Regions from separate parts of the Priestia sp. TSO9 genome, predicted to be linked through region 2. Evidence: a T-box and tRNA genes for the amino acid it is inferred to sense, from the RefSeq annotation. Region 2 holds a T-box; the other holds one or more tRNA genes.
What was found. The T-box of region 2 lies ahead of LJC66_RS23740 (valine--tRNA ligase). A T-box ahead of a tRNA ligase gene usually reads a tRNA of that ligase, here a tRNA-Val.

Region 1 (12,098 bases), on a different contig from region 2:
ATAAAACAACAAAACAAAATATATTATTGATTGCTCTGCCGGTTATTGCAGGATTATCAATTGTTCACGGTCTCGTTCCTCCTCATCCAGGAGCGATGGCAGCTATTAGTATTTACGGAGCAAATACGGGAAAAGTGCTTTTATACGCATTAATCATTTCAATTCCAGCTGCAGTTATCGCTGGACCAGTTTTTGCAAAATGGGTTCACAAACGAGTGATTCCAGAAGGAGAACCTGATCTAATTCGTATTACGACAACATCAAAAGATCTTCCTGGTACAGGCGTTTCATTTTTTGTCATTTTACTGCCCGTTCTATTAATGATCTTAGCAGCTATAGCACCTGTTATTAACGGATTGCCAAGCGGCGTAGTGAAGTTTGTAGAATTAATAGGAAGTCCATTAATTGCACTTTTAATTGCTTGTTTTGCAGCGTTTTATCTGCTTGGAAAACGTCAAGGTATGACAAAAGATGTGATTAAAAAACTAACGGAAGAATGTTTGCTTCCTGTAGGATCTATTGTCTTAATTATTGGTGCAGGGGGTGGCTTCAAACAAGTATTAATCGATAGCGGAGTAGGCACAACGATTGGTCAAATGTCTGAACATCTATCTCTATCACCACTTGTACTTGCATTTTTAATTGCTGGATTAATCCGTATTGCTACAGGTTCAGCAACAGTTGCATTAACAACAGCGGCTGGTATTGTCTCACCAATCATTGAGCACATGTCCGGTGTTAACTTAGAACTGCTTGTTATCGTTACGGGTGCGGGTTCACTAATGTTCTCTCACGTTAATGATGCTGGCTTCTGGATGGTGAAGGAGTATTTAGGATTAACAGTGAAAGAAACGTTCAAAACATGGACCGTTCTGGAAACGCTTCTATCCTTTATTGCTTTTGCGGGAGCACTTATTCTAAATGCATTAATTTAAAAATAAGACTCTTTTACTCTATGTAAAAGAGTCTTATTTTTTTATGAAAGAAAAGAATTTACAAGAAAAATAATCAAAATATTTTATTTATTCGTTAAATTATGGCAAAATAGAAATAGAAGAATAATAGCTTCTAAGAAGGGAATGACAGAGAGTGAGTAATCAACTAGTATTTTTCACAAACTTTTCAGAAGGAAAATTAGATTCAGACGTTTCTTGGTATTGTCCACCAGCTCAATTTCAAATTGACACAGAAACGAATCGATTAGTGATTAAAACAGACGCTAAAACGGATTTTTGGCAGCGTACTCATTATGGCTTTGAAGCGGACAATGGACACTTTCTTTACCGTGAAGTAGAAGGCGACTTTGAAATCATGACAAAGGTGCATACATATCCAGTTAATCGCTACGATCAAGCAGGTCTCATGATTCGTGTATCAAAAGATACGTGGATCAAAACGTCAGTTGAATACAATCCCGATGGTCCTAACCAATTAGGAGCAGTCGTAACCAACCAGGGCTTCTCAGATTGGTCCAGTCAAAATTTTACTCAAAACAAATCAGCGCTTTATTTTAAAATTCAGCGTAAAAACGATGATTACACCGTTTGTTATTCAAGTGATGGAGATTCTTGGACTCAGCTCCGACTCGCTCACTTATTGAACTCAACCAAAGAACCTGTTCAAGTTGGTATTTATGCCTGTAGTCCTCAAGGAGAAGGGTATGAAGCCCAATTTGATTTTATAAAAGTAGAAAAAATGTAAATAAAAACCACGATTTAGCCGTAGCTAAATCGTGGTTTTTATTTAGAAAGCGCATTATCTAAAGGCTGTGTGGCAGAAGTGGATGTTGGTCGATTGTGTAAAGCAATCTTTTGTTTGAAGTAGCTGATAACAAAACCTGTAATCGCAATGGACATAATCGAGAAAATTCCTTTTGAAAGTCCAATTGAATACATGCTCGACAGCACGACAAGGAAATCAAATGAAAAATTCACTTTTCCAGGATCCCAACCGAATTTTCGCTGCGCGAATAACGCTAGAATATTAGCACCGCCGAGAGAAGCTCCGTTCATAAATAAAATGGATAAGCCAAGGCCGGCAATTAGTCCGCCCGTAACAGCACCCATCAGGCTAGGAAGTGTAAAAGAAGGAAGCAAGTGATCGAGTGAAGTGAGAAGCGATAGTAAAGACACTGATCCTATAGTTGTGGCGGTAAATTTCCATCCTATTTGAAAGAAGGAAAAGAGATAAAAAGGAATATTAATGAGAAAAAAGATCACCGCAAACGATAAGGGAAAGGCATATGACAAGCTAAGAGACAGACCAGCTGTTCCCCCCGTCACTACGTGAGAGTGCCGCAAGATAAGAACACCAATACTTGCAATCGTACATCCAAGAATAATCCATAAAACTTTTCGCATAAATAAACCCCTTTGTTTGTCTTTTCTGAATTTTCATTTTCAATTATCTACTTTAATGATAGGATATTAAATAAAGAAAACACATGTATAAATGAAGGAAATAATACTTGTTCTGTTATCAACTTGAATAAAGATTTTATTTATTATATTCATTTTGAAAGGAAAGGTTTGGATGGATCAAATCGATGCACAACTATTGTCTATTTTGCAAAGGGACGGACGTATGACGATTAGTGATTTATCAAAAAAGCTGGCTTTTAGCCGTCCAAGTGTATCAGAAAGGCTGCAGCGTCTTCAGGAACGAGGGGTGATCCAGCGTTTCAGCGCTACGGTGTCTCCGAAAGCTTTAGGAAGAGATACACAGCTATTTATTCAAGTAAGCGAATTAAAAAGAAAACCAGAGGAATTTGAAGACTTTATTGAGCAAAATGAAGACGTGCTTGAATGTCATCGCGTAACGGGGCCGGTTTCTTACTTTATCAAAGCAGCCGTGTCTGGAATGGATGGACTTAGAATGCTCGTGGATGAACTGATTCCTTATGGAAATGTGAATACCTCAATTATTTTAAAGTCTCCTGTAGAAAACAGGATGATTACCCCTATAAAAAAACCGGCCCCATAAGAGGCCGGTTTTTTTGTGTAAGGACATATTAATAAAATCCTTTAATAATATAAAAATGATTTTGTAAAATATCAGGTATTTCTTCTTCTGAAACGTTCCTTTTCGTCTTTTTCCCGCCATCTGTTACAGTTAGCGTTTCACCAGAGAGGGTAATGCGCCCTGTAGGGGTTGCGATCGTAACAAGACGTTTGTGTACAAACGGAGAATCAGCTGACGTTTGATTGAACTCACACATCGGAGTAAAGTCAGTCAGTTTTTTAGGAATAGTAGACACACGGTAGAGTGTTTTCCATACACTATCTTCCCATCGCTGCAAATCATACATATGCTCAGCAACGTTTGTCATACGATAAGAGCCGCTTACATCTCTTACTACTTCGCCATTTAAAGGCATTGGTTTGCGCACAGAATCTCCAAATCCAACGTCTACGATGTAAGACTGATTTTCAATCGTCACAAGGTTTGTAGCGTGACTTCCTTCAATGGTCCACGTGCCATCGGGTTTTTTGACGGTAGCTGAAGCGTAAGAGACTTCATATCCGCTTTCTTTTAACAGCCAGCCAAATAGACCGTTTAATTCGTAGCAAAATCCTCCACGTAAATTTACAATTACTTTTTGAAAAATTCGTTCTAAATCAATTACAATAGGGGTTTGAGACAGAACATCTAAGTTCTCAAAAGGAACATGAAGCATGTGTTTGTTCTGTAAAGCAGCTAAGCTTTCGTACGTTGAGCTATCCGGTTTCTTAGCTAAAAACCGACTAAAATAATAATTAATATTCATCAAATGCACCTCTTAGTAAATCATTTCTCTCTATCTTTAGCAGAACGTTCATGTAACAGCGCTTTTTCGATTGTCTCTTTGGAAGCGAATCCTTGAAGTACACGGCTGTCAATTTTTAAAGTTGGTACTTTCATCCCGTCACGCTCCTTTAGGGCATGTTTTTATTTTATCAAAAGTAAAGACGATCCTTCCAACTTGGGAACTGCGGAAAAATAGTTGACAAAATTGGATAACTCTTTCTATAATATAGTCAATACATATCACGAGCGATTAGTTCAGTGGGAGAATACATCCTTGACAGGGATGGGGTCGGGGGTTCGAATCCCTCATCGCTCATACCAAAGCCGTTTTCTTATTAATAAGAGAGCGGCTTTTCTCTTTTGTTTGACAAATCAATGCTACATTAAATCTTGAGCGCGTATAGAAGAATTAAAGTATAATGAAACATAGTGCATCAGGTCATGATAAAGATAATCACTAATTTAAAATAAATGAGGGTACAAAATGAATCAAAGAAGTTTTAGTCAATATGGTCTTAGTGACAAGGTAGCTAAGGCGCTTTCTAGCCTGCAATACAATCATCCCACGGAAGTACAAAGCAAGGTGCTCCCTATTGCACTAGAAGAAAGAGATATGGTCGTGAAGTCTCAAACAGGAAGTGGAAAAACGGCTTCCTTTGGCATTCCACTGTGTGAATTAGTTAACTGGGAAGAAAATAAGCCCCAGGCCTTAGTGTTAACACCTACACGAGAGCTGGCTGCGCAGGTAAAAGAAGATATTACAAATATCGGCCGTTTTAAGCGAATTAAAGCAGCAGCTGTCTATGGGAAATCACCGTTTGCCAAGCAAAAAGTAGAATTAAAGCAAAAAACACATATTGTTGTAGGTACGCCTGGACGAGTGCTTGATCATATAGAAAAAGAAACGCTTGCATTAGAGAAAATTCGTTATTTGGTTATTGATGAAGCAGATGAAATGCTAAATATGGGTTTTATTGACCAAGTAGAAGCAATTATTCAACATCTTCCTAGTGAGCGTGTAACGATGCTTTTCTCCGCTACCCTTCCTGAAGATATTGAAGAGCTTTCTCGCAAGTATATGAAAAAGCCAGTTGATGTTGAAATCAAAGCAAATGGATTAACGACAAGTACGATTGACCATTCTGTTATATCAGTAGAAAACGAACGTAAATTTGAACTGCTGAAAGACGTAACCACAGTAGAAAACCCAGACAGCTGCATCATTTTTTGCCGCACACAAGAGCAGGTAAATACGCTGTTAGATGATTTAGATGATCTTGGGTATCCTTGTGATAAAATTCACGGGGCAATGGTACAAGAAGACCGTTTTGAGGTTATGAATGATTTCAAAAAAGGTAAATTCCGCTATTTAGTGGCGACAGATGTAGCTGCGAGAGGCATTGATATTGATAATATCACACACGTTATTAACTACGATCTTCCGTTAGAAAAAGAAAGCTACGTTCACCGTACAGGAAGAACGGGACGCGCCGGTAAAAAAGGGAAGGCTATCACATTTGTAACGCCTTATGAAGAGAGAATGCTATCGGAAATTGAAGAATATATCGGTTTTTCAATTCCAACATCTACTCCTCCTTCTAAAGAAGAAGTACAGCAGGCAGCATCCGCTTTTACTGAAAAAATCAATGAGCGTCCAGAAGTTAAAAAGGACAAAAGCGAGTCATTAAATAAAGACATTATGAAGCTGTATTTTAACGGAGGAAAGAAAAAGAAAATTAGAGCGGTTGATTTTGTGGGAACAATTGCGAAATTAGACGGAGTAACCGCAGACGATATTGGAATTATTACGATCCAAGAAAATGTCTCTTATGTAGAGATTTTGAATGGAAAAGGTCCAAAAGTGTTACAAGCAATGAAAAACAAAACGATTAAAGGAAAGAAATTAAAAGTTCATAAAGCGATTAAATAGCAAAAGGAAGTCCATCTTTTTAAAGATGGGCTTTATTTATAGAGTCAATAAAGGAGTTAAAAGTATGAAGTACATAAAAGAAGCCTGTGTAGAAGGGTATGAGCAGGCAAAAAAAGCAGAAAAGCTAGGAGCAGACCGCATTGAATTGTGTGACAATCTCAGTCAAGGAGGCACTACGCCAAGTTACGGCACCATTGAATATGCAAGCGAACATCTTGATACAGATATCAACGTAATTATTCGCCCAAGAAGCGGTGATTTTATATATTCCGAAGCAGAATTTCAAATTATGAAAAAAGACGTTAAAGCATGTAAAGACCTTGGAGTAAACGGAGTAGTATTCGGCATTTTAACAGAAGAAGCTGAAATCGATTACGGACGCACTAAAGAGTTAATAGCAGAAGCTCGTCCTTTAAGCATTACATTTCATATGGCATTTGATGAGATTAAAGATAAATACAAAGCCATTGATATACTTATTGAATTGGGAGCAGACCGTATTTTGACCAAAGGAGGGAAAGGGTCTGCTTTGCAAAATCTGCATATGATCCGAGAATTGATCACATATGCTGACGACCGTATTATTATTTTGCCCGGCGGAGGAATTCATGAAGGCAACGCAGAGCGGGTTATGAAAGAAACAAAAGCAGCTGAATTACACGGAACAAAAATTGTAGGAGATTTATCTCGTTAAATAAAAAGAGGCTGCTACAAAAGCATTTTAATCCAAGTGAAAAACGAACCATTAATCAATATGTTTGATTCGTGGTTCGTTTTTTTGATGGTGAATATAGTTTCATCTGTTTCGTTCCTTCTAGCAGGTGATTGGAGGGCAAGGCGAAGACTCCTGCGGGCTCAGCGGCCGCCCGCGGAAAGCGAAGCCTTGCACGAAAATCAACTGCGGTGTAATAAGCAGTCAAGCTCATGTATCTCATTTGTTCATCTTTAGGTTGGATTCATTTAGTTATGTCTCAACCTTTTTTATTTTGATGTATTTTCTTTTGCTGCTAAGCCACTCGTCATTTTGGTACGCTGAAAGAAAAAAGAACCTACGACGAGTACAGCAATTAAAAGAGTTAAAAAGAACTGCGAACGTAATGAATCAATAAATGCCATGGCAATAAAAATACTAGTGATGGCAAGGATGGTAGCGTAAGTTAAGTAAGGAAATAACCACATTTTAATTTTTAATGCTTCAGGATTTTCTTTTTCATATTTTTTTCTCATTTTAATCTGTGAAAATGCAATAACAAGATACACAAGAAGCGCTACGCCGCCTGATGCATTCACTAAAAACAAAAAGATTTTGTCCGGTGAAATGTAGTTAAAGATAACGCTAACATACGAGATAACTGTACATGCTAATATCGCACTAACCGGCACGCCTTTTTTGTTTAATTTTGAAAAGCTTTTTGGCGCATCGCCGTTTTGAGACATGGAAAACAGCATGCGAGAACTTGTATACAGGCCAGAATTCAGACAGGAAAGAACGGCTGTTAAAATGATAAAGTTCATAATTTGAGCTGCGGCCGGTATATTCACTAATTCAAGAATAGATACAAATGGGCTTTTCATTAGGCTTGATGAATTCCATGGAAGAACCGTCACTAAAATAAAGATAGATCCTAAATAGAAAAATAAGATGCGATAAATAACGGTATTGGTCGCGATGGTAATGGCTTTTTCAGGCTGAGACGATTCACCTGCTGCGGTTGCGACAATTTCTGTTCCCATAAAGGAGAACATGACAAGGGCAATGCCTAAAAATACAGAGCTAATTCCATTCGGTAAAAATCCGCCTTTGTGTAAAAGGTTGGAAGTGCCGGGAGAATCAATTCCTGGAATGAATCCACAAATAATAGCTATACCTAAAAGTAAAAAAAGAACGATACTGACGACTTTAATGAGGGAAAACCAATATTCAAATTCTCCGAAAGATTTAACAGAGTACAGATTGGTCATCGTTAATAAAAAAGTAAGAGCCAAGCTTACTCCCCAAGACGGCAAAGACGGGAACCAGTATTGAATAATATTTGCACCTGCAATGGCTTCAACAGCAATAACGATAACCCAAAAAAACCAGTAAAGCCAGCCAATCGTGTAGCCGGCCCAAGGGCCTAATGCTTCTTTTGCATAAGTGGAAAAAGAACCGCTGGAAGGATTTGCAGTAGACATTTCGCCAAGCATTCGCATGACTAAAATAACGAGCAAGCCAGCAAATGCGTACGAAAAAATAGATCCTGGTCCAGCGGTGTTAATAAGTGATCCGCTTCCGATAAATAATCCAGCACCGATAATTCCTCCAAGAGAAATCATGGTGATGTGCCGGATCTTTAACTCTTTTTTTAACTGTGGCTGTGGATGGCTGTTCATTTATAACCTCCTATATAACCTGAATTTTTAGTTAATATGGAGAATTATAGTATGTTGTAAGACGTATGGACAGGATGTTGTTAGAGGTTCTTTCATACAAAAAGCGGATATGAATGGTTGCATTCATATCTGGCTTACTCTGACACAGACATTCATTATGCGTATAAAGTACCTGATTAGCGTCTTTTTCCTTTTTTATAATAAGCAATGTAGATGAATTTCTTATGAATGGTAGCTGAAAATAAGCTGAATGATTGTTTCAAATAAGTTAATCAAAAGAGGTATACATTCTATTAAAGGATAATGTGGAATGATATTCAAACTCTCTGCAAAGCTCTAAATGCGGGTTTTCCTTTCTGAAAACGGGTATATATAGTAGTAAGAAGTTTATTTTTTTGCTAAGTATAAAAGAAAGTTGTGCGATAGAAACAGGAGGTTATAAATAATGAAACATGTTGAAGTAGTAGAAAAAGGAGCAAACATTAACGAAGCAGTTAATCAATTTGCAGAGAAAGGTTTTGAGAAAGATGAAGTATACGTGTTTACGTATGACAAGGAAAATTCTAAAAATTTAACAGAAGTAACGGACACAAATATTATTCGACTGTCTGAAGAAGGTCCTTTACATTCAGCAGCGAGTTTATTTTTAACCAGAGAAGATGAGCTTCGAACAAAAATGGCTTCACTAGGCTTATCAAAAGACGAAACAAAAAAATATGAAGAAGAGTTAAAGAAAGGCAGTGCGATTGTAGTAGCTGCTACTGGGGAAAGAAAAGACGTTTAATTTTAATAGAGGCTATGAAAAAAGTAGTTTAGTTAAAGGAAGGTCCGAACGTGTTTGATTCTTGATGGAGAATCAAACGCGTTCGGATTTTTTTGTGGGGACTGTGTAACAAGTGATCTATACGAGCTTCTTTATCCCATTTGTTCGTCTTTAGATTTAATTAATTTCTTTATGTCTCACACTTTTTTTGTTTTTTCCAATATATGATTGATAAAACTAATGGTATTAGTTTTTATTTTGATAATAGGGGATGAAGAAATGAGAATAGTTCGTGAGAAAATGTTGTATCAACTGACGTTTTTGCCTCGCTTTTTTCCAGTAAATTGTTATTTAGTCGAAGAGAAAGACAGTCTTACATTAATTGATGCAGCTCTTCCTTACAGCGCGTCGGGTATTTTGAAAGCTGCAGATCAAATTGGAAAACCGATTACTCGAATTGTTTTTACACATACTCATGAAGATCACATCGGAGCGATTGATCATTTGAAGAAAAGTTTGCCGAATGCTTCTGTTTATATGTCGCAAAGAGATTATCGATTATTTTCAGGAGATTTCACACTCGATTCTGAAGAACCTCAAAACCCAATCCGTGGAGGAATACCAAAACTAGGAAAGGTTTCAACTAAAATTGATCATTTCATCGAAGAAGATTCTTATATAGGCTCACTTGCTCCTATTTTTACACCTGGACATACACCTGGATCTATGTCTTTTTTGGATCAGAGAACGAACGCATTGATTGCCGGAGATTCGTTCCAAGTGCGAGGAGGAATTGCGGTATCAGGTCAGTTAAAACCGCTGTTTCCGTTTCCTGCCTTTGGAACGTGGAGCAAAGAGCTAGCGCTTAAAAGTGCAGAAAAGCTACATGAACTAAACCCGTCACTTCTTGCTGTTGGACACGGAAGAATTCTTTCTCAGCCGCTAAAATTGATGGAAAAAGTAATACAACAAGCAAAAGTAAAAATAGAAAAAAGGGGATGAAGGAATGTCGCCACGACAAGGACTAGATTTCAAAAAGGTGATTCAAACAGGTGAAAATTTGGCCAATCGTGAAGGGTTTTATGCTGTTACAATTGCCTCATTAGCCAAAGAATTAAATGTTCGTCCACCGTCTTTATATAACCATATAAAAGGGTTAGAAGAGCTGCGCAAAGAACTGGCTTTAAGTGGACTGCAGCAGCTATATCATCTTTTAAAAAGTGCTGTTGAACATGCTTCTAGAGAAGACGCTGTTTATCGGCTAAGTAAAGCATACGTTTCATTTGTAAGAAAGTCTCCGGGAATATACGAAGCAACGGCAACGGTAGCAACAAGGATACAGGATGAAGAAGTACAAAAAGTATCTGATAACATTGTGTTTTTAGTGCTGGAGGTGTTGAAACCGTATCAGCTTCCGGAAAATGAAGCCCTTCATGCTGTTAGAAGTCTTCGCAGTATTTTACATGGGTTTTCTTCTTTGGAGCAGAAAGGGGGATTTGGAATGTCATTAAGCACTGATGAGACTCTAGACTTTTTAATCCGTACGTTTGCATTGGGGCTACACCGGTATAAACAGACCACATAAATCTCATTAAGGCCACTAAGCCTAATGCTTTAGTTGAAATTGAAAAAAAAGAGAAAGAATGATAGATTACAAATAAAGACATTTATTCCTATTGTTTTAGGGTTGTTACTGATGAAGCAGGCAAAACCTAAGCTGCAAGGACAGAAAAAGGTAGTTTCTGTTTGTTGCTGTTTAGGTGTTTTTTGTTTTTGTTTAAAATAACCACCCCTTTTTATTTGTTTTATAAGGGAGAAATCTTCTGAGAATGGAGAGAAGCAAACATGCTTAATTCAAGAATGATCGTCATATTAAGAGAACTAATGTCCGTACAGTCTACACTATCAACCGTTACGAGTGAATATTTAGCAACAGTAAATCAAGTATCTTCTCGAACTATTCGAACGGATATAAAACAGCTAGATGACATTTTGTCTCAGTACGGAGCTAAAATTAAATCAGCTCGTGGGACAGGATATGAACTTAGCGTTTTAGATGAAAAACAGTTCCATCACCTATTAAAAGAACTTTCGGCTAATCAATTATTTGATGCAACTTCTATTCCAACCGTTCCTGATGACCGCGTGCATTATTTAATCAAAAGGCTGCTGCTAGCAGACGAATATTTGAAGCTCGAAGATTTAGCAGACGAGTTGTATATTAGCAAGTCAACGGTTCAAAACGATTTAAGAGATGTTAAAAAACAGCTTTGTAAATATGATATTCTTTTAGAAAAACGTCCTAACTATGGCTTGAAAGCTAAAGGGGACGAAATGAAAATGAGATTCTGTATGTCTGAGTACATATTCAACCGAAAAGATAAAGAAATAGATATGGTATACAATAAAATATCTATCCTGCCCCAAGAATCAATCTTAACGATTAAAGCCCACATCTTAAATCAAATAAAACGATACAATATTATGGTTTCAGACATTGGATTAAACAATTTAATCATTCATTTAGCGATAGCTTGTAAGCGAATACAAGAAGAAAATTTTATCTCTTTGTATTCAGAAGATCTGCTTGAGATTATGGAGCATAAAGAATATGAAGTGGCAGCTGAAATTGTGCGAGAGATTGAAAATGCATTCAAGATTCGTTTTCCGAAGTCAGAAACGGCATATATCGCCATTCATTTGTTAGGTACAAAAATGCTCAACAATAGCAATCATGAAGAAAAAGAAGTGAAGCAGTTTATTGACACAAATATTTATGAATTAACTGCAGCTATATTAGAAGCAATTGAAAAAGAGCTTCATTTAGGAATTAGTGAAGATTCAGAGCTGATCCTTGGCATGAGCTTGCATTTGAAACCGGCTATCAATCGCTATAAATATGGAATGAATCTGCGAAACCCGATGCTTGAAGGAATTAAGAGTCATTACCCTCTGGCTTTTGAAGCTGGGATTATAGCTGGGAAGGTTTTGAAAAATCGCCTTGAAATCGACATGCATGAAACGGAAATTGGCTATTTAGCTTTACATATTGGAGGGGCTATTGAACGTCGAAAAATTATCAATCAGCCTAAGCGCTGTTTGATTGTATGCGCATCGGGAGTAGGGAGTGCCAAGCTATTATCATATAAGCTGCAGGCTACTTTTGGATTAAATCTGACTATTTTAGGCACAACGCAGTATTATAAGCTTCACCAAATGTCGCTGCACTCTTTAGATTTTATTGTT
Region 2 (12,098 bases):
ATAAACAAGTGAGGCAGCATTACACTACCTCACTCGTTAAGACGTTACAAGGCTTTCATACTGCTGAAGAGCTTTTAACACGTATCGCTGAGCAAGCCAAGCATCTTTACTGCTTTTATTGTCTTCATATGAAGAAAGAGAAGCCGCAGCTTTTTGAAGGGTGCTCACCATGGTTTTAATGTCTTCATTTGACGCTTCTTTCTGAACTTTTGTCAGCTCTTTTTTCAGAGATTTGATATCCGCTACCCGCTCTCCTTCAATCGCTTTAACAGATTGATCTAAAAGATTAGCCATAAACGGCTGCGCTGTTGTTATAACCGTTTGATCTTTTTCCCCTAATTCGCTAGTGGGCTTAATTTCATAAGACTTTACATATACATCTTTACCTTGTTGTTTATACGTTTTACTAAGCGCCTCCGCTTTTTCTTCTCCAGTGGCAGCACCAACGACCAGAGAATAGGTTTTAGGTGAAAAGATCTCGCCTGCTTGGTTCTCTTCTTTCCATTTATCCATTGCTTTGTTCGCAGCAGCTTTTGATGAAAAGGCACCTGCTTGTACAATGTAAAAGGAAAAAGGTTCTAAAGTAGAAGCAGCAGCTGACGTCCCCTTCGATTCCTGTTCGCTTTTCTTTTCAGCTTTACCAACACTTTCATTGGTAGAGGCTGTTTGAGCAGCTTTTTCTTCTTTCGTTTGCTCACTTGTTTGTGCTTTGCTTACAGGCTGTTCACTTCCTGTCATCATTTTCACACCGACCATACCAATGCCGCTGCCTATTCCGACTGCTAGCAGTACAATCACAGCTGTTCGTTTGATCACACCGCCGTTTACCGTTTTAATCGAAACATTTTTAGGATGTAATCGCGGCTTTTTCTTTTTTTCATTTCTTACATCTTCAATAAACACCACTTTATTTTCTTCCACATGAGAATCTTTGGATGACGGTTCCGGAAGAACCCACGTAAATTCGTCTTTTTCTGGCGCTTGTTCTTCCTTGGATTGACCATTGATTTTAATTGAAATCTTTCGTTCCTGCTTGTCCACTGCCCCACCGCCTTTAGTTAACGTAGTCTTAGTACCGGTTGCAAGCTGAGGTAAACCGACATAAAACATACACTTTTTTCCATGCTATCATAGAAGAAAAAAAAAATAACAAGACATTTGTCGTCTTGTTACAAAAGGTTTTCGCTATTTAGTTACAGAAATTTTAAATTTGTCGAAGACTTGAAGCTCAATAAAAATAGTTGCTAACATACCAATCTATCAATTCGTTTCCATGAAAATAAGCAGCGATTGTCCCTATAAAAATAAAAGGAACGAAAGGAATTGGTACACCTACCTTTGCCTTTTTCATTAATAACCCTCCTATACTAACGGTTCCGCCTATTAATATAGCTAAAAAAAGCGATAGCAAAACAAGCTTCACTCCAAGCACAATACCAATCAGACCATACAATTTAATGTCTCCTTCTCCAAGCCCTCCTCTGCTGAGAAATGCGATTAGAAAAAGGAGAAAAAATGCGATTCCTCCTCCCATTAAAGAATCACTCCACGAAGTTAATGGAATGAAAAGACGCTCAAGAAGAAAGATAGGCAAAAAGAAAAGCAGCACCTTATTTGGGACAATCATATAGGCTATATCTGAGACAACTATAATTGTTAAAAAAGAAACAAAGGTTAATATGACAATCAGTTCTAACGTCGTATTCAATCTAAAAACAGCATATACAAATAAACTTCCTGTCGAAAATTCTATGAATGGGTAGATGAAGGAGATTTTTTTGCGACACATACTACATTTTCCTGCATTTTTGATGTAGGAGACTATGGGAATTAATTGTTGTGGAGAAAGAACGTATAAACAGTGTGGACAATGAGATCTTGGAGACAAAATAGATTTTTTCTGAGGAATTCTAAGGCCTGCTACGTTATAAAATGAACCTAACGTGATGCCTGAAACAAATGCATAGAGATAAATTAAACTCATACTATTTCTTCCATATCAGGCGTCTTGTTTACTAATTGTAGATGTTCTTTTGAGTGAAGGAACGTATCTTTTTCCTTTAAATAGTTTCCAATAAACGGAATGAGAAAAGCTGCTAGAAGACCTATTATGATAACCAGTATGATCACGTTCATTAGAGAAATTCCTTTATTCCTCGCTGACAGTTTATTCATTTCAATATCTCTCCTTTATTGATTAGTATCAAACAGCTCCGTTATTAATAAACTGAATCATAGTACCCATAAAAGTCATATTCTGTATGCCTCCTTCCTTAAAACACACTTTTTATAGGTAATAAGGATTATACCATTAAAAACCAAAAACAGCATAAAAAAAAACGTCTGCAAAAGCAGACGTCTTTTAATAGTAAGGAGCCATAAATAAGTAGACAATTACACCTGTAAGACTTACATAAAGCCAGATTGGCATTGTCCATCGCACAATTTTTTTATGTTTTTCAACTTGCATTGTCCAGCCCCACACAAGTGCAAACAGTGCCAGCGGAACAATAATCGCTGCTAGGAAACTGTGTGTGATCAAAATGAAGAAGTAAATGGGACGAACGATTCCTTCTCCACCGAACGTAGCTGTTTCTGTAGAAATGTAGTGGAACGTTAAATATGAAACTAAAAAGAGCAGTGTGGAAGTGAATGCTGCTAAAATAAAACCTTTATGAGCATTGATATTTTTCCTGAAAATTGAAATCAACGCTGCAACTAAAAAAATAAATGTAAAACTATTCAAAATAGCATTTAACCGTGGAAAGATAGTCAAATCAAAACTTACTTTTCCTTGATAGCCAATGTTCGAAAAGAATAGCAGTAAAATAATAACATTCGCTATCACTGAAAAGGTAAGAATAATACCGGTAAAGTTTTTATTACTTTTCGGTACAATTTTTTCATTATTCTTACTCATGTTAACAATCTCCTTATTTAGTGATGTACATGTTTATTATATATCACTTACCTAGGGGGTGAAAGTGACAATACTTTGAACTTAGTGCTTCCTTATTATCCGTATCCTTTCCTCACATTATGTTAAAAGCAGCAAGATTTCACTTGCTGCTTTTGCTCATTTTAGAAGAAAAGCCCGCACTTCTGATATAAAATACAGAGAGCCCGTAATCACGACCATGTCTTGTTCCCCTGTCGCCTTTTCCTTTACGTAAGCAATTGCTTTTTTCCACTCCTCGTCCATATGCTTATTATGATGAGTACTCATCTCATAAAGCTCCCCAGCTGCGCGAGCACGAGGAAAGTCAAACGACGTAAATGTAATACTTGCAGCGATTGTTTCAAGCTCTTGGACCATTCGATCAGCGCTTTTATCATTTAAGCAGCTGAAAACTAAATGAATTTCTCGATCTTCATAATGAAGGCGTAAAGTAGATAACAAGCTATCAATGCCTTCTGCATTATGAGCCCCATCAATAATCGTTAAAGGATGCTCATTCACTATCTCAAAGCGGCCGTTCCACTTTGTATGCTGAATCCCTTTTATCATTTGCTCATTGGAGATAGAAAGCTTTTTCTTTTCTTTTAAATAACAAACGGCCATGAGAGCCAAAGCTGCATTTTTCACTTGATGATAGCCAAGCATATTTAATTTCACGTCTTCAAATATGCCATACGGCGTGTTTAACGCAAAGCCTTCCCCGTTTGCTAAGGGCTCATAGTTTTTAATGTCGAAATCTTTTCCTAACACAAATAACGAAGCCTGCTTTGACTTTGCTTCTTCAGTAATGACATCAAGCGCCTTTACTTGCTCTGCACCAGTAATAATAGGGACTTCTTTTTTAATAATCCCCGCTTTTTCTGATGCAATTTCTTCTACCGTATCACCTAGTATTGCCATGTGATCAAATCCAATGTTTGTAATAATACTCACCATAGGATTCACAATGTTTGTTGAGTCATACCGTCCTCCAAGCCCTGTTTCAAACACAGCATAGTCAACTGACTCATGATAGCCGAAATAAAGAAAAGCCATGACTGTAATCACTTCAAATTCCGTTGCTGATCCTAAACTTGTATGTTCTAGTCGCTCCACAACAGGCTTTATTTCCTGAACAAGAGCGGTCATTGCTTCATTTGAAATAGGCTGTCCATTCACGCTGATCCGCTCATTAAATGTTTCGATATAAGGAGAAGTAAAGGTTCCAACTTTATACCCTGCTTCTTCTAACATGTTTCGCAAATATGAAACGGTAGAACCTTTACCATTGGTCCCAGCAACATGAATAGCATTTAGGTTTTGCTGCGGAAAATCAAGCTGCTCTAGCATCCATTCCATTCGTTCTAACCCCGGCTTGATTCCAAAGCGAAGTCTGTTATGAATCCAATCAAGCGCTTCTTCATATGTCGTTATCATCTTTTATTCACCTTTCTTTTCCATCGCTATTATTATGTAGAGAAAAAGCGTCGCTATACAAGCCACGCTTTTTCTGTTGGTTCATTAACCCGTTGATTATCCGCGTAATTCAGCAATACGAGACTGAACAGCTTCGCGTTTTTCAACATAATCCTGCTCTTTTGCACGCTCTTCTTCTACTACTTTAGCAGGCGCTTTTGCAATAAAGCCTTGGTTGTTTAATTTCTTTTGTACACGTTCTACTTCTTTGTTTAACTTGTCGTATTCTTTTTCTAAACGCGCGATTTCCTCTTCGATATTAATTAAACCTTCAAGAGGTAAAATTAATTCTGCGCCTGTTACAACAGCAGTCATTGCTTTTTCATCTAATGAAACATCTGTTGAAATCACAAGCTCACTTGGATTACAGAAACGTTCTACATACGCACGGTTCTTTTCGAGCTGGCTTTGAATATTTTCATCTTTAGCTTTGATAAATAATTTTACTTGTTTGCTCATCGGCGTGTTCACTTCAGCACGAATGTTACGAACAGCACGGATAATATCTACAAGTAAACGCATATCGTTAGCTGCTTCTTTATCAGAAAGCTCAGGGCGTACTTCCGGCCATTTAGCTACTGTAATTGATTCGCCTTCATGCGGCAAGCTTTGCCAAATTTCTTCGGTAATAAACGGCATGAATGGATGTAAAAGTCGCATTGTGTTATCAAGTACATAAGCTAAAATTGAGCGAGTTGTCTTTTTAGCTGCTTCATCTTCTCCGTAAAGAGGAAGTTTAGCCATTTCAATGTACCAATCGCAGAAATCATCCCAAATAAAGTTATAGAGAATACGTCCAACTTCACCGAATTCATATTTGTCAGCTAATTTTGTTACGTGCTCAATCGTTTCATTTAAGCGCGTTAAAATCCATTTATCAGCAACAGACTTTTCGCCTGATAAATCAAGCTCTTCAAATGTGATGCCGTCCATATTCATTAATGCAAAACGAGAAGCATTCCAAATTTTATTTGCAAAGTTCCACGTCGCTTCGACTTTTTCAAAGCTGAAGCGTAAATCTTGTCCTGGTGAGCTTCCTGTAGATAAGAAGTAGCGAAGAGAATCTGCACCGTATTTCTCGATTACTTCCATTGGATCTACACCGTTACCAAGTGATTTACTCATTTTACGACCTTCAGCATCTCGTACAAGACCGTGAATGAGTACATCGTCAAACGGACGTTTACCCGTAAATTCAAGACCTTGGAAAATCATGCGAGATACCCAGAAGAAAATAATATCGTAGCCCGTTACAAGCACGTTTGTTGGGTAGTAGCGTTTGAAATCAGCTGCATCCACATCAGGCCAGCCCATTGTTGAGAATGGCCATAGCGCTGAACTGAACCATGTGTCTAATACATCTGAATCTTGTTCCCAGTTTTCGATATCTGCTGGAGCCTCATGATCTACGTATACTTCTCCAGTTTCTTTATGATACCAAGCTGGAATGCGGTGTCCCCACCAAAGCTGACGCGAAATACACCAGTCGCGAATATTTTCCATCCAGTGTAAGTATGTCTTTTCAAAACGATCAGGCACAAAGTTTACTTTTTCTTCTTGTTTTTGAAGATCTACTGCTTTATCTGCTAAAGGCTGCATTTTTACAAACCACTGAGTTGATAAATAAGGTTCAACAACGGCGCCGCTTCGTTCACTGTGACCTACTGAATGCATGTGGTCTTCAATGTTGAACAATACACCGTCTTCTTGAAGGTCTTTAACAATTTGCTTACGGCAAGCAAAACGATCCATTCCTTCATATTTACCTGCTTTGTCATTCATCGTACCGTCTTGATTCATCACTAAAATACGCTCTAAATTATGGCGGTTTCCAATTTCAAAATCGTTCGGGTCATGAGCAGGCGTAATTTTCACCGCACCAGAACCGAATTCCATATCTACATAATCATCGCCTACGATTGGAATTTCACGACCTACAATCGGAAGGACAACCTTTTTGCCGATTAAGTGCTTATAGCGATCATCTTCAGGGTGAACAGCTACAGCCGTATCTCCTAGCATTGTTTCAGGACGAGTTGTTGCGATTTCAATATGTCCAGAACCATCTGCCAACGGATAGCGCATATGATAAAACGCACCTTGTACATCTTTGTAAATAACCTCGATGTCTGAAAGAGCTGTTTTCGTAGCTGGATCCCAGTTAATAATATATTCTCCGCGATAGATTAACCCTTTTTTGTAAAGCGTTACGAATACTTCGCGCACTGCTTTAGAAAGGCCTTCATCAAGCGTGAAGCGCTCGCGTGAATAGTCTAAGCCAAGTCCTAGCTTCGACCACTGCTGGCGAATAAAGCTTGCATATTCTTCTTTCCATTTCCACGTTTCGGCTACAAAATTTTCGCGACCTAGATCGTAGCGGCTTTTCCCTTCGCTGCGAAGCTTTTCTTCTACTTTTGCCTGCGTTGCAATCCCCGCATGGTCCATGCCAGGAAGCCATAAAACGTCATAGCCTTGCATGCGCTTCATACGCGTTAAGATGTCTTGTAACGTTGTATCCCAAGCGTGGCCTAAATGCAGCTTACCCGTTACGTTTGGGGGTGGAATTACAATTGTATATGGCTCTTTTTCAGGGTCATTTGTTGCTTCAAAAAACTTCCCGTCTAACCAATACTGATAACGATTTTCTTCAACGGCTTTTGGATCATACTTCGTTGGAAGAGTCACTTCTTTTTCAGACATAATGTATACCTCCATAATATAAAGTTTCAGTCTTTAGAAACTGTGTAAAGCTTTTATAAACATAAAAAAACTCCTTTCCTAATAAAAGGACGAAAGGAGTTGATTTCGCGGTACCACCTTTTTTTATAGACGTATCCCGTTTGATAAGCCTATACACTTCATTTCATAACGGTTGATTAACCGGCTTTTTCTACTGAACTATGCAGCTGTTCAAAAAAGCTACTCATAGGCGACATTCCGAGTGCACATTCTTAAGAAATCTCACAGCAACTGATTTCTCTCTCTGAAAGACGAACATCCCGTACTCTTCCTATTCACTGTATTTATGTATGAATTTCTCTTAATTATACTATATGAAAAAATGTTGAATCGTCAATAATCTTCTCCATTTTTTTATGATTATATTCATAATTTTTTTGTTCTGCTCTTTATTTTTTCATTCGCTCGCTAATTTTGGAAATAAAATGAAGAGCCCACTAAAAAAAATGGCACCATTTCTTTCTTTTTTCATATACTTACTTTAACCTGGGCACGTGGATTGAAAGGGGCATGTACAAATGAAGAAACGAATAAATGTAAATTCGTATCAACTGCAGCGGTGGCTCAAAACAGCAGGAGCAGCTTGTGGACAGTTTATTGTTCCTTTAACAATTTTTCAAGGTATACGTACACTATTTTTTCCTACAACCTTTGATGTACTGTTGTTGGCACTGCTTGCCATACTAGCGGTTGCTTTATATTCCGACTGGATTTAAAAACCCAAGCGCTATTCGTTCGCTTGGGCTTGTGCAGCTGCTTCCGCTGCCATTTTTTTTTGCTGATCTACTTCAAATATTTTAATATTGAGCTGTTCAATGTTTTTCGTCAGCCAGTATGCTCGAATAAATGACTGCATATGTTCAAGCTCTGTTTTACTTTCTTTATGCTGCCTATATTGAACGATACACTGATACAGGGGCTCTGGAAACGCCAAATAACTGTGTAAAAGCAGCCGTTCCTCTTCTCTGAGAGCAAAATGTTTTTCATACGTACTAAACCACTCATAGCTGTCATAAGTCGTTACTGGGTATGTGCGAAGAGTCCGGAAATAAAATGAGACTAAATCATAAATAGGTGAAGCATCTTTTGCATGTTCAAAATTAATAAAAAAACCATTTCCCCGCTCGTCATAGATAAAATGTTTAGCCGATAGCTTTCCATGAGAAGTAACCAGCCGGATCTTTTCCTTTTCTTCCATTTCATCGTTCCACTGATCGAGCTTTCCAAAACCAAATTCAAGCGCTCTTGTCATTTCATAATAAAACGTACAGTAATGCAATTCAAACGGGGACATATAAACTTTCTTCTCACATTCTACTACATACTGCTTCAGCTCTTCCTGACGTTTTTCCCACGTTTCTTTCATCGATGTATAATGATTTTCTATATCTTCTTTTTTCACTTCTACTTCCTGCGCCGAAGCGCCGTGAAGCTTAGCAAGCTCTTGAAATAATTTATGATATCGAATATCACGCTCTTCGGCCGGATTATTTGGGAGCCACGGCATTAAGTAATACGAGCCGCTTTCATCTGAAACAATGGGCTGAGAACGCTTCGTTTGATAAATAGGGACAAATCCCATCCATCCTTTTTGATACACGTTCTGCAGCTTTTGAATGAAGTTTTGATTTCGTTCTTGATGATTCGCCATTTCTTTAAACGCAAACACGCCGGTTTTCGTATAGACTTTTTTTACTTTTCCGTAGTCTTCGATAAAGTCAACATCTAAGTCATATTCTTTTAACAATACTTTATAGTCTGCTACTGTCCGCTGCATCTATATTCTCCTTCCTCGTAAAAAATAAAGAAAACAGTTAAGACATTATATGCGTCAAAACTGTTTTCTTTCCGACTTTAACGAACGGGAATATTTAAGATGCTTCCTTCTTCCAGCTCATATTCATCTTCTAAATTATTTACTCGTAAAATGTTTTGTACATTCGTATTATAGCGGTTTGCTATCGTATCAAGCGAATCTCCGTCTTGAACAATACAAAGCTTCCACGTTGAAAAAGCTTCTTCTTCCCGCGAAAAGAGCTTTGTTAAATAAAGGGCGTTTTCATTTCGGCCGCTTTCATTTTCTTCTTTCCGAAATTCAACAATAATCTTTTCCTTTTCTTGTTCAACTTCTTCTTGCTCAGCCTCTTGTTGAACGTCAGCATACGTATTCAATTCACTAGCTTGCGATTCTTCGAAGCTTTCTTGCTCTTGACGAAGCTGAAACAGTTCAATCACGTTGTCTTCTCTTTCTTCCTCGATTTGGGCTTCTTTTTTCACTTCGACTTCAAATGGTTCATATGCTTCCTCTTCATATTCCACGACCTGCTCAGCACGAGATTCTTTTTTAAATACAGATGAAAAATAACTAGGGGGCTCTTCTGAATGATCTTCTTCAATAGCCTCTGCCTCTAAAAGTGCGGGAGCTTCACGATAGCTTACGTCAAACTCTTGTTCTTCTTGTTCTTCTTGTTCTTCTTGAGCAACGTTTTCAGTATATACCTCTTCAGCATCGTCCACTTCTTCATAGGAGACGATGTGCTGTTCCTCCGAAAACTCTTCCTCTTCCTCTTCTTCTCGTTCTTCATGCTGTTCTCCGTACAATCCTGTGATGGACAAGTCAGCCATTAGCTGCAGCTGATTTGTGCCTGGCAATTCATAATCAAATAAATCAATAGATACATATACGTCTTCAATACTTTGAATACGATTTTTAGGAATGGTAATATCAACAGGAAATTGATGTGATAATTCAGCCGTTCCGTCTTCACGGACAGAGATAGATTGCACTTGATTCTCATTTGTATATTCGCGTAACGAGTGCTCTCCCTCGTACGTTTCGTATTCACCTGTTAATTGTAATGCTCCTCGAATAGACACGTATTGGTCATATTCTTGAATAGATACTTGAGGCTCTAAGGAGATAGACAAAAGTTGTGAGACTTCCTGTCCTTTTTGAAACCATACTGATTCTTCTACGGAAAAACGCAGACATGATAAATTATCCTGCGACAAATTGTTCTCCCCCTTCCAACACCCGCCAGGTAATAGCGCGGTCATTAAAGATGTATGAACAAATAAATTAAAATATGTCTTTAAAACTAAAAAAGCTTACGGAATACTCCGTAAGCTTTGATATAAAAGACAATCTTATTTAGCTGTTTATCCACGCAACTTTGAAAAAGCTTTTTCAGCTGCTGCAATTGTATGTTCAATGTCTGCATCTGTATGAGAAGTTGATAAAAACATTCCTTCGAATTGAGAAGGAGGTAAAAACACGCCTTCATTAGCCATTTCACGATAGTAAGCTGCAAAATAATCTAAATTCGATGTTTTCGCTGTTTCGTAATTTATTACCTGTTCGTTTGTAAAGAAGAAACCGATCATTGAACCAGCTCGGTTTACCGTAAACGGCACATCATATTTTTCAGCTGCTGCCATCAATCCTTCTTCTAAGCGATCTGCTTTACGAATGAACTCATCGTAGGATTGAGGTGTCAGCTGCGTTAACGTCTCGTATCCAGCTGTCATCGCAAGCGGATTACCTGATAATGTACCTGCTTGATAAATCGGGCCGCTTGGTGCAACTCGCTCCATAATTTCAGCTTTACCGCCATAAGCACCTACTGGTAAACCGCCACCGATTACCTTTCCTAAGCAAGTTAAGTCAGGCGTAATGTTGTAGTATCCCTGTGCACAGTTGTACGCTACGCGGAACCCTGTCATTACTTCATCAAAGATGAGCAGTGAGCCATATTCTGATGTGATATCACGAAGCCCTTGTAAGAAACCTGGCTGAGGCGGTACCACACCCATATTTCCTGCTACCGGTTCAACGATTACTCCGGCAATGTCATCTCCGAATTCTTTAAAAGCATATTGTACGCTTTCTAGATCATTGTACGGCACTGTAATCGTGTTTTTAGCGATTCCTTCAGGCACTCCCGGACTATCTGGTAGACCTAACGTTGCAACGCCTGAGCCAGCTTTAATTAGAAGAGAGTCACCGTGTCCATGGTAACAGCCTTCAAATTTTAAAATTTTGTTGCGGCCCGTATAGCCACGTGCTAAACGCAGTGCGCTCATCGTTGCTTCCGTACCTGAACTCACCATACGGACGATTTCGATTGAAGGAACGCGCTTAATCACAACCTTAGCAAGCTCATTTTCAATTAATGTTGGTGCACCAAAGCTTGTACCAGATTCCGTTACTTTTTTTACTGCTTCAACTACTTGATCGTTGGAATGTCCGTGAATTAAAGGTCCCCATGATAAGACGTAGTCAATATATTTGTTGCCGTCAATATCGTAAATCGTAGCGCCTTTTCCTCGTTCCATAAAAATAGGATCCATATCTACTGATTTAAATGCACGAACAGGACTGTTTACTCCACCCGGCATTAATTGCTGCGCTTCTAAAAAAGCTGCTTTTGACTTTTCATAACTTCTCATGTGTAAGCCTCCTTAATTACTTGTCAGATAACCAGCGTGCTGCGTCTTTAGCATGATACGTTACAATTAAATCCGCTCCTGCACGCTTCATGCTAATTAATTTTTCAAGAACAATCTCTTTTTCATTTACCCAGCCGTTTTGAGCTGCCGCTTTAATCATCGAATATTCACCGCTCACATTATAAGCCACTACCGGTAAATTAAACGTATTTTTCACATCGCGCATAATATCTAAATAAGATAGAGCTGGTTTTACAATTAAGAAATCTGCTCCTTCTTCTACATCAGATTCTGCTTCTCGAAGTGCTTCTAAGCGATTGGCTGGGTCCATTTGATATGTTTTACGGTCTCCAAATTGAGGAGAAGAATGCGCTGCATCGCGGAATGGTCCGTAAAAAGCAGACGCATATTTAACAGCATAAGACATCACAGGCACATCTTCAAATCCAGCTTCGTCTAGACCGTGGCGAATAGCTGCCACAAAACCGTCCATCAT

Region 1: it encodes a tRNA-Val, which carries the amino acid that the T-box ahead of LJC66_RS23740 (valine--tRNA ligase) is inferred to sense. The anticodon was not compared.

Annotation. Positions count from the first base shown of each region.
Region 1 covers NZ_JAJEKD010000009.1:137,255-149,352, forward strand. Annotated here, with positions in the region: gene LJC66_RS03550 (GntT/GntP/DsdX family permease) at 1-935, shown strand, start outside; gene LJC66_RS03555 (DUF1349 domain-containing protein) at 1,090-1,701, shown strand; gene LJC66_RS03560 (YitT family protein) at 1,740-2,360, opposite strand; gene LJC66_RS03565 (Lrp/AsnC family transcriptional regulator) at 2,533-2,982, shown strand; gene LJC66_RS03570 (arylamine N-acetyltransferase family protein) at 3,011-3,766, opposite strand; tRNA gene LJC66_RS03575 (tRNA-Val) at 4,031-4,102, shown strand; gene LJC66_RS03580 (DEAD/DEAH box helicase) at 4,271-5,716, shown strand; gene LJC66_RS03585 (copper homeostasis protein CutC) at 5,781-6,410, shown strand; gene LJC66_RS03590 (amino acid permease) at 6,698-8,089, opposite strand; gene LJC66_RS03595 (YflT domain-containing protein) at 8,535-8,873, shown strand; gene LJC66_RS03600 (MBL fold metallo-hydrolase) at 9,132-9,854, shown strand; gene LJC66_RS03605 (TetR/AcrR family transcriptional regulator) at 9,859-10,437, shown strand; gene LJC66_RS03610 (BglG family transcription antiterminator) at 10,698-12,098, shown strand, end outside.
Region 2 covers NZ_JAJEKD010000015.1:1,640,014-1,652,111, forward strand. Annotated here, with positions in the region: gene LJC66_RS23715 (SPOR domain-containing protein) at 37-1,110, opposite strand; gene LJC66_RS23720 (prepilin peptidase) at 1,229-1,984, opposite strand; gene LJC66_RS23725 (hypothetical protein) at 1,981-2,175, opposite strand; gene LJC66_RS23730 (DUF420 domain-containing protein) at 2,363-2,920, opposite strand; gene LJC66_RS23735 (bifunctional folylpolyglutamate synthase/dihydrofolate synthase) at 3,077-4,375, opposite strand; gene LJC66_RS23740 (valine--tRNA ligase) at 4,472-7,114, opposite strand; T-box leader at 7,197-7,441, opposite strand; gene LJC66_RS23745 (hypothetical protein) at 7,672-7,869, shown strand; gene ysxE (spore coat protein YsxE) at 7,881-8,930, opposite strand; gene spoVID (stage VI sporulation protein D) at 9,008-10,165, opposite strand; gene hemL (glutamate-1-semialdehyde 2,1-aminomutase) at 10,313-11,602, opposite strand; gene hemB (porphobilinogen synthase) at 11,619-12,098, opposite strand, start outside.